DNA from 3 places in the Bacillus mesophilum genome. Region 1 is predicted to be linked to each of the others. Evidence: predicted binding sites of a transcription regulator. Region 1 holds the regulator's gene; each other region holds the start of a gene.

Region 1 (4,854 bases):
ATCAAACTTTTCAAGCTCTTCCTGCTCCTTCTTTTTATCCACATAATAATCGTAATCCCCGAGAAACTCCTCGGCACCCTCTTTTGATAGTTCAATTACTTTAGATGTAATGCGGTTAATGAAATAGCGGTCATGAGAGACAAATAAGATAGTGCCAGGATAATCAATTAGAGCATTTTCCAGAATCTCTTTACTGTCTAAGTCCAGGTGATTGGTAGGCTCGTCCAGTATTAGAAAATTGGATTTTTGCAGCATTAATTTGGCTAAAGCAAGACGCGCTTTTTCGCCGCCGCTTAACGTAGACACGGTTTTTAATACATCATCCCCTGAAAAAAGAAAGTTACCTAAAACGGTTCGAACGTCTTTTTCCAGCATTTGCGGATAATCGTCCCAAAGTTCATTTAAAACTCGCTTATTGGATGTAAGCTCTGCCTGCTGCTGATCATAATACCCAATCGTTACATTAGAACCGTGCAGGATCTTCCCTTGTAAGGCTGGAAGGTTTTCAATAATAGTCTTCAGCAAAGTCGATTTCCCAATCCCATTAGGTCCCACTAAAGCGACACTGTCTCCTCTAGTAATCCGGAAAGAAAGGTTTCCAGCAACTGCTTCACCTGCATAGCCAATAGCGAGATCCATAACCTGCAGCACATCATTGCCTGATTGTCTTTCAATTTGAAAGCCAAAAGATGCTGATTTCTCATCGCCAAGGGGACGATCCATTACATCCATTCGTTCTAATTGTTTACGGCGGCTCTGTGCCCTTTTGGTCGTTGAGGCACGTGCTAGGTTTCGCTGAATAAAATCCTGAAGCTTTGAGATCTCTTCCTGCTGCTTTTCATACTGCTTCATATCACGTTCAAAATCTGCTGCTTTCTGATCTAAATAGCGGCTGTAGTTTCCGGTGAACCTTTTGATCTGATGACGTGAGATTTCATATACCTGTGTAACAACCTTGTCGAGGAAGTACCGATCATGCGAAACAATTAAAATAGCTCCTTCATAGCTCTGCAGGTAGAATTCGAGCCATGAAAGGGTCTCGATGTCCAAATGGTTTGTTGGCTCATCAAGAATAAGCAGATCAGGTTTTGTTAAGAGCAGCTTTCCGAGCGCAAGCCGTGTTTTCTGTCCGCCGCTTAAGGATGATATTTTCGCATCATATCCTATGGTATGAAAGTTCAAGCCGTGTAAAATGGAGCGGATATCTGCTTCATACTGGTAGCCTCCATTCTCTTTAAAGCTGACCTGAAGGCGATCATATTCTTTTAAAATGCGGTTATACATTTCTTCGTTGCTCATTGCGTTAGGATCAGACATCTTTTCTTCTAATGAACGCAATTCTTTTTCTTGCTGCTGTAAAGAAGCAAAAACGGTCAGCATTTCATCCCAAATTGTCAGCTCAGATTCAAGTCCTGTATTTTGCGCCAAATAGCCGATTTCAACTTCCTTTGGCTTCATGATTTCCCCGCTGTCATAAGAGATATGGCCAGCGATTATTTTTAATAAAGTCGATTTGCCTGCTCCGTTTCGTCCAACGAGCGCAATGCGGTCTCTTGTTTGTACTTCCATTTTTATATTCGTTAAAATTGGATCAGCACCAAAGCTTTTATTGAGCTGATTAACTTGTAATAGTATCATGATTTTCACCTCTGCAGTATAAGACAAGTGTATCGTATTCCGCTGAGGTTCGGCAATAAACCGGCGTTATTTGAAGAAATTTGCAAATAAATATGTGAATATGAATACAAACTATACACAAATGCACCTAAAATAGTGTATGATTCTGTTGTGAGGTGTTAGTATATGGGAGATTTAACGCATTTTAATGAAGAAGGCAGAGCTAAGATGGTTGATATTGGCGAAAAAGCCGAAACCGTTCGCACAGCTATTGCCCATTCAAGTATAAAAGTAAATGAGGTCATATACGACAAGATTACGTCTAACAGTATGAAAAAAGGAGACGTATTAGCCGTTGCACAAGTTGCCGGAATTATGGCAAGTAAAAAAACATCTGACATTATTCCAATGTGCCACCCAATTATGCTTACAAGTGTGGACATTTCTTTTGAATGGAAGCTGACAGATTCTGATCATATTCTGCAAATTACGGCTACTGCCAAAACAAAAGGCAGCACAGGTGTTGAAATGGAAGCGTTAACAGCTGCTTCAGCTTGTGCGCTGACTGTATATGATATGTGCAAGGCCGTCGATAAAGGGATGATCATTGGGGAAACCTACTTAATAGAAAAAACAGGCGGCAAAAATGGGGATTTTAAAAGAACGGAGTAGGACGGAGAATACGGAGGTACAATGATGTCAACAGAACAAACCAAAATTCCGCAGGCTACTGCAAAGCGATTACCGCTGTATTATCGATTTTTAAAAAATCTGCATGCATCAGGTAAGCTTCGGGTTTCGTCTGCGGAATTAAGTGATGCTGTAAAAGTTGATTCTGCCACGATCAGAAGGGATTTTTCTTACTTTGGAGCACTTGGAAAAAAAGGCTATGGCTACAATGTGAATTACCTGCTGTCCTTTTTTAGAAAAACGCTCGACCAAGATGAAGTAACAAAGGTTGGTTTAATTGGTGTTGGTAATCTGGGGACTGCTTTATTAAACTATAATTTCTTAAAAAACAACAATACAAAAATTGAAGTGGGCTTCGATGTTTCGCCCGATAAAGTTAATCAAAAAATTGGGGATGTATCCGTTTATCATATGGACGATCTTGAAAAGGTCATTGAAGAAAATGACATCCAAGTTGTGATCTTAACTGTACCTTCTCAGCATGCTCAGACGATTACAGATAGAATTTCACAAAGCACAGTAAAAGGAATTTTAAACTTTACTCCTGCTAGATTAACTGTGCCCCCAGCAATCAGGGTTCACCATATCGACTTAGCCGTGGAATTGCAATCATTAATTTATTTCTTAAAACATTACCCGGCAGATATGTAGGAGATCCCTCCAGGAAAGCATGTCTTGTTCAAAATAAAAATGAGCCCTTATACAGGCTCATTTTTTGTTTTCAAGATTTTTAAGCTTAAAGTGGAAGCTGATCATTTTGAGGCCAGCTCCAATGTCAAAGGTAGCAATGATAATGAGAAGGTTTGTCATGAATCCCCACTCTCCGTTTTGCTGAAGACTTTGAATAGCGATGTAGACAAATAGTATGCCAAGGATCAAATAAATGATGCCTGAAAACAGAGGAGTTCTTCTCATAGTAACCCTCCAATAAATGCTGCCACATGTTCCATTTCCTCCAGCCATTTTTCGATTTCTTCCATGTTAAGCTGCATGACGACTACAAGAGAATTCATGGCTACGTGAGCAAAGATCGGCACAAGGATCCGTTTTGTTTTTACATATAGAAAGGCAAACGTGAACCCCATCGCTGAATAGAGAAGCAAATGTTCAAATTCAGTATGTGCTGCCGCAAAGATGACAGAGCTAAGGAGCGCTGATATGAAAAAGTTAAAGCGTTTATGCAGGCTGCCGAAAATAATCTTCCGGAAAATGATTTCTTCTAAAATCGGTCCAATGATCGACACAACAAGAATAACAATTGACGACGTTTCAATGATACTCATGATTTGCTGTGTGTTCTCTGAACCCATTTCAATGCCAATCATATATTCAATATTTGCAGCAACAGACTGTGCAATCAGTGCTAAAAACACCCCGCCAATGGCCCAGGCGATCGATTTTACAACGGATGATTGCTCAGATAAACTCCGCTCCACTTTCATATCCTTTCGCAGCAGGAAAAGAATGATGATGAGGGCTAGAGAAAAGCTAATCACAAGCCAAGAAGACACGGCCGTACCTTGATCCATTCTAGTGCCAGTTATAAGCTCACTTCCAAACACCATAAGCGGCAAGCCGACAATGGAGGAAAGCTGCATGGCAATATACACAATTAAAATAATCCAGTATTCTTTTTTCAAATGATGATCTCCCTTATGACATAGAATCAAGCATATGCTCTTTTAACCATTTTACTCATAAAGAGGGACTTCTTTCAAATAGAAGGCTACCCCGAACAGCCTTTATGCATAAAAAGAATGTGAATGTATATAATGAAGAGGTTGCCAGAAATGGATCTTTCTGGACTCTGGCATAGGCAATAATAGACTTCCTTTTAAAGTCTAAAATTTTTTATGAAAAATACAGCATCATGCTTGCAAATAAAAGTCAGAACTATTAATATAATAAATGTGTTAGCACTCAAGTCGATAGAGTGCTAATAAATAAATCACTACATAATGATTGAGGAGGTTGTTTCACTTGTTAAAGCCACTAGGTGATCGAATTATTATCGAGCTTGTTGAAACTGAAGAAAAAACTGCAAGCGGTATCGTGCTTCCAGACTCTGCAAAGGAAAAGCCGCAGGAAGGCAAAGTCGTAGCGGTTGGTACTGGACGCGTGCTTGAAAATGGTGAGCGTGTTGCATTGGAAGTTGCTGATGGTGACCGCATTATCTTCTCAAAATATGCTGGAACTGAAGTTAAATACGAAGGCAAAGAATATTTAATTCTTCGTGAAAACGATATTCTCGCAGTAATCGGATAAATCAAAAATAGACTTAGACTTATATTAATTTAAAATCTTTGAGGAGGTTATTACAAATGGCAAAAGAGATTAAATTCAGTGAAGAAGCTCGCCGCTCTATGCTGCGCGGGGTTGATACACTTGCAGATGCAGTAAAAGTAACTCTTGGACCAAAAGGACGCAACGTGGTTCTTGAGAAAAAATTCGGATCTCCGTTAATTACAAATGACGGTGTGACAATCGCGAAAGAAATCGAACTTGAAGATGCATTCGAAAACATGGGTGCGAAGCTTGTAGCAGAAG
Region 2 (4,854 bases), on a different contig from region 1:
GCTTTGCAGGCGAGGCTTGTGAGGTACAAATATCCATACTTCACCATACCATAGTAGCAGCGTCTTATTAGGGGGGAAGGCATGGATCATGCAGGCGAAGAATTACTCATAACAGGAGCATGGCTTCTTGGACTGGGCACACTGTCAGCAGCCATTGGTCAGACCCATGCCACCGTCACACGGACAAAGAAGGGAAAAGAACTGGTCCTTAAGGGAAATGGGATCGAAGCATTGGGCAACTCATTACAGGCCGTCGGAAGGTCGAAAGATCCCAACCCGGCAAGTGCTGAATCAACATATTACTATATCATGGGCTGCTGGATTGAAGCGGCAGGCAATACCACAAACTCAGTCGGGATACATGTCGAATTAAATGAGTCAGAAGAAGATGGCTGGCGAATTGATGCTCTTGGAAGTTCCGTGCAAGGACTTGGTGCAGCATTTGAAGCAGTAGGAGCTTCCCTGGCCGCCGACACACCTGCCAGGGAATTGGATATGACAGGAAATAGTCTGGTTTCGCTGGGCTCGATCGTTGAGGCAATTGGCACTGTTTTCTTACTGCAGGAACTGGAGGAAGCAGGTGAACACATCCTAATGATTGGGAGCTGGATTCAAGTAATTGGAGCTTTTATATTGATTAGAGCCTTTTCGATGGAAGCGGAAAATGAGGAGGATGGGGAGAGGCGTACGTTTTCTTTTTATAATAGGGGGAGATGAGGTAGTTTTAGATGGATTCTGGGAGAAGTGAGTCGTGAAAAAGGGGAGAAACCGCGCGAGAATCTTGAATCTGGGGGATGGTGTGGTGAAAAGTGGATAAATACTCCTGTGGAATTTAGAATTTGGAATATGGTGTCGCGAAAAGGGGATAAACACCCCTGTGGAATCCGTAAATTGGAAAATGGTGTCGAGAAAAGGAAAAAACACCCCTGTGGAATCTAGAATCTGGAAAATGGTGTCGCGAAAAGGGAAGAAACACCCCTTTGTAATCCATAATATGGAAAATGCTGTCGCGAAAAGGGGAGAAACACCCCTCTAAAATCTAGAATATGGAAAATAGTGTCGTGAAAAGGAGAGAAACACCCCTCTAAAATCCATAATATGGAAAATAGTGTCGCGAAAAGAGGAGAAACACCTCTCTATAATCCATAATATGGAAATTAATGTCGCGAAAAGGAGATAAACACCCCTCTATAATCCAAAATCCGGAAAATAGTGTCTTAAAAAGAAAAGAACCCCCCCAACCTAATTCTATTAACCCAAAATAACGCACAAATAAGCCTTCAACTATTCACTAACAAAAACACAATATAGCAAAAAAGCCCGTGCAATCACAATATATGGATGCACGAGCAAATGACATAATCCCAAGCATACCAGAAGACGAACCATTTAAGCATCAAACATAAAAGGATCCTCTTCCACTGCCAGTCAAGCGATAATGCCTCTTGAGTACTCTTTGTACTGTCTTTAAAGACAGGCCTCCAGTCCAATTAGAAATTCCAGCAACAGTGATTTTTTCTTCAGGAAATAGAATTTTAAACTCTTGAACGCACCGTAGTATTGCAGCGCCCAATTTCTCAACAAATCCACACTGATCACAAACCATTTTAGAGTTAGACGGAAGCATAAAAGTACGGCATGCAGGACAAGGTACTCCCTTTTTAAGCGTGTCATAGGAATAGGCAGGAAAACGTGAGTAAGGTGATTTTTCTAGCTTGTAAGAGTTTAATGCAGCAGCAAGTTTATGATGCTGGGCTTTAAGTTTAGTGGAGTGGTTATTAATCTTTTTGAGGAATCTCTTAATCTGTGTAGAAAAAATGAGTGGTTGCTGAGGATTACAGCCAAATAAATGAAATTCGGGATTAACAAATATACAATAAGCTTCTATCGGAATTTTATAGCCAAGCTCACGGCAAAAGTGGTTGAGCAGCAGCTCGCTTCGTTTGAGCTGCTGCAATGGTGATTTGATTTCCGTACCTGTGATGGAGTGCCACTTTTCTCCATTGATTGAAAAATCACCTTCATAATTCTTCACCTCAAATAAGTAGATGGTCTTTTCAGAGAAAAGCAGCGTATCGATTTGAAGTGCATTGGATGATTGGACATCCAGTGTTAAATCTTTGAGTACAATGAAAGAGCTTGATAGCTCCGTTTCAAGCCAGTGATCAAAGCGTTTTTCCCCGGCATATCCTTTTTCTAAATGATGCTTTTTCTTGAGATCAGGTAAATTCATTCTGCCTTCCAATGATTGCAGAATGATCAGCTCAATTGGTTTATTTCGATTATTACTAATAATTTTCAACTCCTAACTTATTACAGGTCTACTATATTAATTCTACTATGGTTCAAAGTCTCCTCTAAGAAGAAAAAATTCAAAAAAATCCTATGATGTTGTGAACGCAAACAACTAATCTCACAAATTCCTCCGATTTCTTTTGTTCCAATGTACTAAATTATCCCCGTATTTTTGTATTCCATGCCATATTTTTTAACCCAAAAGAGGTTTATACTAAGTTCACGAATGTGATTAAGTTCACAAAGTATTAACTTGAAAGCGGGGAATGAAGATGGAGGCGGCAGCGGAGAATTTTATGACTGTCTGGAAGGACAGGAAAGATCAGTATGATTTCCTTCATTACATTTTTAGTCAACCTGTCAGTGCAGCTGACTTGGAAGCATGGGATCTCAGCGGTATTTCTGAAAAAGCTGATTTAAACAATGATTTGCGTGACTTTATTCATACTTTATCAGCAGGGAGCTATCATGACACTGCTGATAGAGAAGGAAAGGTGTTTTTAAAGCTTTTTTTCGGGCCAGAGCATGTAATGGCTCCGCCTTGGGAATCGGTTTACCGCTCTAAGGAAGGCTTGTTGTTTGGAGAGTCAACATTGGCAGTTCGTGAGAAGCTGCGCCAATTTGGGCTTGTATCTGAAGGAGAAAATAAAGAGCCTGAGGATCATATTGCAATAGAACTCGAATTTATGAAGTACCTTATGACAGTTTCTGCTGAGGCAATACAAGACCAAGATGATTTGAAACTCAAGAAGGCTATGCTGTATCAGTTTTTACTAGTAGATGAACATCTCGTGCAATGGGTCAAGCCATTTACTGAAAGAATTATTGTTGCTGCAGAAAGTAAGTTATATAGGGGCTCTGCAACACTGCTGCGGGATTTTATCATACAAGAACATCAATACTTATCAGCGGTAAGGGAGGTCTTAGAATATGAGTGAGAATTTATTAGAGAAAATTTCGAGTCAAACCATGAAGCGCAGAACCTTCTTGAAATGGACAGGTGCTGTAGCGGCGCCAGCAGTGTTAGGAGGAGCGACTGTAGCAAATAAGCTTGTTCCATCACCGGCAGCAGCAGAGGGAACTGCTGAGAGTGTTAAGGTAGTTCCAACATGCGGCACTTTGAATTGTGGAGGAAAATGCCTGATTAAGGCTCATGTGAAAGATGGGACAATTACAAGGTTATCAACAGATGATGATCCGCGTGATAAGAATGCAGATTCCCTTAAGTTTCCGCAAATACGTGCCTGTGTAAGAGGGCGAGGATATCGGCGCCATGTCTATCATCCAGACAGGATTAAAACACCTTTGCGCCGGACTGGAAAAAGAGGAGAAGGCAAGTTTAAAGAAATTAGCTGGGAAGAGGCAATTAAAGAGATTGCCAGTGAATCGACTAGAATTAAAGAAAAATATGGTCCTGCCTCACGGTACGGAATCTATGCAACTGGTCAGACGGGACAAATTGGAAGCGGTGATACACTTATCCAGCGGCTGCTCGCATGTGACGGCGGCTTCCTTGGAAGATACTCAAATTACAGTTCTGGGCAGCATGGTGCTGCAACACCGTACACATTTGGCGTAGGTTCTGCCAGCAGCAGCCTTGACACTTTAGTAGATTCAAAGCTTATTGTCTTAAACGGCTTTAATCCGGCTGAGACCATTTTTGGACATTTTAACGTTTATTTAAGACTGGCTAAAAAAGCTGGAGCAAAGATCTATATTATTGACCCAAGAAATACAGATACTGCTGTTGGTCTTGCTGATGACTGGTTCCCGATTAAACCAACAACGGATAATGCACTGATTGCCGGTATGGCCCATGTCATGTTTAGTGAGAATCTGCAGGATCAGGCGTTCTTGGATCAATACTGTATTGGTCATGACGAAGAACATATGCCAGAAGGTGTCCCTGCTGGCGAATCCTATAAAAGCTACATCATGGGAGTAACGGATGGTGTAGAAAAAACACCTGAGTGGGCTGCAAAAGTGACTGGTTTGCCTGCACATAAGATTAAACAGCTTGCAAGAGAGGTCGCTTCAACAAAGCCGATGGCATGGATTCAGGGGAATGGAATTAATCGTCATATGAATGGTGAACAGCTTTCCCGGGGAGGATCTTTAGTTGCTGCACTGACAGGCAATATTGGTGTTAAAGGCGGCTGGGCTGGTCCTGGAGCAGCAGGCATTGCCAAGTATGTTGCGTTTCCTTCAATTGAAAATCCAACAGGCTTATCCATTCCGTGTTTTCGCTTTACAGATGCCATTGCAGATGGAGAAAATATGGGAACTGCAGAGGGAGTTAAAGGTCTTGAGGAAGGCCAAACATTGCCATCCAATATCAAGATGATTTTTAACATTGCCGGTAATGCACTGATCAATCAGCATTCAGATATTAATAAAACGATCGAGCTAATTTCAGATGAATCTCAAGTCGAGTTTATTGTCACAACGGATCTTTACATGACACCATCTGCTAAATATTCAGATATCATTCTGCCAACCTGCACATTCTTTGAACAAAGTGACTTTGTTCCGCCTTGGAGCTATGGACAGCATATTATT
Region 3 (4,854 bases), on a different contig from region 1:
AGCTGTAATAATGGGAATCATGGCTTTTGTGATCTTAGTTATAAAAAAACAAAGGAAAAAATAGATAACTGATCAGCTAATATGGAGAATAATTTGACTAAATTCAGGAGGTGTAATTTATGCAATCTAACAGTGCGGTATCGATTTGGTTCGGAGTCTCTAAATCTCTTCATAACCTTGAAGAATATGTTGAAGTGACTTATACAGAAGATGGAGATTCAATCGATTCCAGATTTGGCACAAGTTTTGGATTTGGTTACTATGATGAAGATAAAATTGAGATTCACTTTTTTGAGGAACCGTTAAGTGATCTGGACGAAATACTGAAAGACTTTTCTTATAGTGGAAGCTTTATTCCAAGCTTAAAAACAGTCATACAAGGTGATCATTTAGCTCATAAAATTAACTCTGTAATATTATTATATGATCTTGAAGATGATATTTTGAGCAGTGAAGAAGGATCGGGAAATATAGAAATGAAATACATTGCTACAGTACCGTACATGGAAGATTAGTTTTCTAATTCTGATATGATGTAATTTATCTGTACTATTTTTGATTTAAAATTTTACATAACAGTTTTCTTCTTCAATTGTTAAATGGCTTTGAGGATTTCAGTATTCACCTTTAGAATGAGGTTACGAACAAAAGGAGGCTATAAAATGAAAATATTATTTAAAATGTTATCAGATTATGGGAAGTTTAACTATGAGCAAATCAAGGAAAGCATTCCAGAGCCAAACGAAGAATCACGTTATGTTGTTTACTACGGATCACTGATGGAACCATCAACAACTACTAAGACAAATAAAACAATGCATTATTCTAAATTTGAAAAGCCGATTACGCTGTAATCGGCTTTTTCTTTGCAGTTTCGGTGTGCTTGTGAAACAAGAAAATTCGGGGCGTCACTGTGACTGCTTAAAACTCAAACTCATCAGTCCATCTACAAGTTGCCGGAATTGTTCTTCGTTAATCACTTCAATCGGAAGACCTTCTGCCTGGAGGGCTGCCGCCTTTTTTTCCTTTGAGCTCACGCCTGCACTGCCAACCAGTGTTTTATCCTGTGTGCCGACAACAAGATAACTGGTTTGTTTCGTTACACCGCTTTTAAGCAATCCGCCATGATCCACAACCTGCTGCATGGCTTCTGCACGATCCATCCCAGCTAATTCACCTGTAAATACAACATGTTTTCCGTAAAGAGGATGCTGTTCATCAAACTCTGTTTTGCTTGTTGTAATAGATGAAATCGCTGGCGCACTGGCAAAGCGTTTCTTTGCTGGTGCCGCCGTTTTTTTACCGAAAGTAGTTTGATGCTTTAATTCTGAAAAAGACTTTAATGAAACAGAACGATAGGTGCTTAAAAATGTTTCCAGTGATTTACGTCTTTTTGCTTTTACACAGTTGATGACAAGCTGTGCACATGTAATTGCATCTGATAAAGCATGATGATGCTGATCTAATTGGACTCCAAAGCGTTCGGCGCGATCTTTGAGAGATCCGCTGACTCTTTCGCGGCCAAGCGCACATGAGCTGATGGGAATACTGCATGCATAAGTGAATTCAGGGATATCCAGTTTGTGTGTGAGCAAGCAGTTTTTCAGCACACTCATATCAAACTGAGCATTATGAGCAATTATGAGATGCTCTCCTTGAAAATATTGCTGGATCTCCTTCCACACTTCATCAAATGTTGGTGCATTTCTAACATCATCTTCTGTAATTCCATGCACCCGTACCATCCCCGGATCCATAAACAGTGTTGGAGGCTGAATAAGATAATATTTTTCGTCTATAATCGAGTTGTTTTCAACAAATGCCATTCCGATTGAACAGGCGCTGTCCAGACGGTTATTGGCAATTTCAAAGTCAATTGCAATAAAATCCATCGTTTTTCTCCCTTCATACAGAGATTGCTTATTCATAGTTTAATAGAAATAGCAGGGAAAATCCAAGTGGAGGGTTTTACCTGTGAAACAAGAAAATTCGGGGCGTCACTGTGACTGTGTCAAAAATGTGAATCAAAAACCAAAAAAATATGATATTGTGAAGTTATTCACAATATCAATTCTATTTATCTTGTATAATAAATCTATAAACAATATACCTAAAGAAGAAACCTATCAGCATGTTTATGTGAAATATTGAGCAAATTTAGGAGGTTATAAAATGAAAAAACAATTAGTTATGATCGGGAACGGCATGGCGGGAGTAAGAGCAATCGAAGAAATTCTTAAATTAAATAAAGAGGAATTTGAGATAACGATCTTTGGAAAAGAGCCATATCCTAACTATAACCGCATCCAATTATCACATGTGCTGCAGGGTGATACAACAGTGGAAGAGATCATTATGAATGATTGGGATTGGTATAAGGAGAATCATATTCAGCTATTTACAAACGAAAGCATTGTGAAAATCAATCCTGAAAACAAAACAGTGGAGAGCAGCAATGGGCGCATCACTGCATATGACAAGTTAATTATAGCGACAGGCTCCAGTCCGTTTATTCTGCCCGTAAAGGGTGCAGACAAACAGGGCGTAACTGGTTTTCGTGATATACATGATTGTGAAATAATGATCAAGACGGCAGAGTCTTATAAAAATGCGGTTGTCATTGGCGGAGGTCTACTTGGACTTGAAGCAGCACGCGGTCTAATTGATCTTGGCATGAAGGTTGATGTGGTTCATTTAATGCCGCATCTAATGGAAAGACAGCTTGATCCAACAGCCTCACAAATGCTGCAGAGAGAACTTGAAAGCCAGGGAATGAACTTCCTGATGGAAAAACAAACAGAAGAAATTCTAGGGGAAGAGCGGGTAACAGTCATTCGTTTCACAGATGGAAGCGAAACGGCTGCTGATTTAGTTGTTATGGCTGTTGGAATAAAACCGAATATTGAGCTTGCAGCAGCTTGCGGCTTGGAAGTGAATCGCGGAATTGTCGTCAACGATTATATTGAAACAAGCATTCCTGATATTTATGCAGTCGGCGAGTGTGCAGAGCACCGGGAAGTCACATACGGTCTTGTAGCTCCCTTATATGAGCAAGCAAAAGTGCTTGCAGAAACAATCGTTGGCAAATGCGAAAGTACTTATGAAGGTTCAATTACAGGCACACAATTAAAGGTCTCTGGTGTGGACTTATATTCTGCTGGAGAAATAATGGATGACCCTTCTGTAAAAGCGATCAAAGTTCACAATGAATTTGATGGCATTTACAAGAAAATTCTTGTGCGCGACAACAAAATTGCAGGAATTGTTCTTTACGGAAATACAAAGGACAGCAGTAAATTATTCCGGATGATGATGGCCAAAGAAGAAATTACCGACCTTACAGACACTTCTCTACTGCAGAAAGCAGGAGAGGAAGGGGCGGAGGATATCGGTTCGATTCCAGCTGAAGAAGTGATTTGCGGCTGTAATGGTGTGACAAAAGGAACAATCGTTGAAGCCATCCAAACACAAGGCTTAACAACATTAATCCAAGTTTCCGGCTGCACAAATGCAGGCAGATCCTGCGGACGCTGTAAACCGCTAGTCAATGATATCCTCATGCATACACTTGGCGATAGTTTTGATGCTTCTCTTGCAAAAGATTCGCTTTGCGGCTGTACAGCACTCAGCCGGGATGAAGTCGTAGAAGAAATTCGCACAAAAGGTTTAACAACAGTAAAAGAAGTGATGAACGTTCTCGAATGGAAGCAGGAGGAAGGCTGCAGCAAATGCCGCCCAGCGATCAATTATTTCCTAGGCATGGTTCATATGGATGCATACCAGGATGACCGAGATTCTCGTCTTGTAAATGAAAAAATGCATGCAAACATTCAAAAGGATGGCACGTACTCTGTTGTACCGCGGATGTATGGCGGCGTGACAAATGCAAAAGATTTAATGAAAATTGCTCAAATTGCTGAAAAATATAATGTGCCGCTTGTGAAGTTAACAGGAGGACAGAGAATTGGCCTCTTTGGTGTTAAACGTGAGGACCTGACAGCTGTATGGCAGGAGCTTGATATGCCATCTGGATATGCGTACGGAAAAACATTAAGAACAGTTAAAACCTGTGTTGGATCTCAATTCTGCCGCTATGGCACACAGGATTCCATGTCACTCGGAATGGAACTTGAGAAGAAATTTGAGCGCCTCGATACACCTCATAAAGTGAAAATGGGGGTATCTGCCTGCCCGAGAAACTGTGCAGAATCAGGCATTAAAGACTTAGGATATGTTGGAATAGAAGGCGGCTGGGAGATCTATGTCGGCGGAAACGGCGGTACAGATTTGCGTGCAGGCGATCTCGCGTGGACCGTCACAACTGAAGCAGAAGTAATGGAATACTCCGGTGCATTTCTGCAGTATTACCGTGAAACAGCAAACTATCTGGAACGGACTTCCACATGGCTTGAAAGACTTGGTTTAGATCATGTCAAAGCTCACTTGGCTGATAAAAACATACGAGAACAGCTGAATGATCGTCTTGACCAAACATTACAGCGCTACAATGAGCCGTGGAAGCAAGCGATAGAAGATCAAAAAGTAAATGAAAAATATTACTCTACTAAAGAAGTAGAACTAGTTTAAGGAGGCTGATCCAAATGAGAAGAATTGAAGTTTATCCATATTCCAAGCTATACGAACAGATGGGGCAGCCGGTAACGGTTGGCGATTCCAATATTGCATTATTCAAACTATCAAACGGTGACGTGCATGCAATAGAAAATAGGAGCCCCCATCCAAAAGGCGGTATTTTATCTGAGGGGCTTGTGAGCGGGCATTATGTTTTCTGTCCGCTCTATGATTGGAAAATCTCGCTGCTGGACGGACTTGTGCAAAGTCCAGATACCGGAA

What was found. Region 1 encodes Rex, which represses fermentation and respiration genes when NADH is low (regulators of the CRP and FNR family bind a similar motif). Its sites were predicted from a motif close to TTGTGAAATATTTCACAA; they were not measured.
Region 2: the regulator Rex is predicted to act here: its motif matches at 2,522-2,539, upstream of F7732_RS12050 (TorD/DmsD family molecular chaperone).
Region 3: the regulator Rex is predicted to act here: its motif matches at 2,048-2,065, upstream of nirB (nitrite reductase large subunit NirB).

Annotation. Positions count from the first base shown of each region.
Region 1 covers NZ_WBOT01000009.1:3,772-8,625, forward strand. The annotation lists gene F7732_RS19750 (ABC-F family ATP-binding cassette domain-containing protein) at 1-1,638, opposite strand, end outside; gene moaC (cyclic pyranopterin monophosphate synthase MoaC) at 1,804-2,289, shown strand; gene F7732_RS19760 (redox-sensing transcriptional repressor Rex) at 2,314-2,958, shown strand; gene F7732_RS19765 (YdiK family protein) at 3,016-3,222, opposite strand; gene F7732_RS19770 (CPBP family intramembrane glutamic endopeptidase) at 3,219-3,947, opposite strand; gene groES (co-chaperone GroES) at 4,288-4,572, shown strand; gene groL (chaperonin GroEL) at 4,629-4,854, shown strand, end outside.
Region 2 covers NZ_WBOT01000003.1:498,036-502,889, forward strand. The annotation lists gene F7732_RS12040 (DUF6944 family repetitive protein) at 82-717, shown strand; gene F7732_RS12045 (nuclease-related domain-containing protein) at 1,397-2,233, opposite strand; gene F7732_RS12050 (TorD/DmsD family molecular chaperone) at 2,568-3,233, shown strand; gene F7732_RS12055 (DMSO/selenate family reductase complex A subunit) at 3,226-4,854, shown strand, end outside.
Region 3 covers NZ_WBOT01000004.1:359,503-364,356, forward strand. The annotation lists gene F7732_RS14895 (hypothetical protein) at 1-64, shown strand, start outside; gene F7732_RS14900 (immunity 22 family protein) at 120-515, shown strand; gene F7732_RS14905 (hypothetical protein) at 663-854, shown strand; gene F7732_RS14910 (exonuclease domain-containing protein) at 909-1,892, opposite strand; gene nirB (nitrite reductase large subunit NirB) at 2,173-4,587, shown strand; gene nirD (nitrite reductase small subunit NirD) at 4,602-4,854, shown strand, end outside.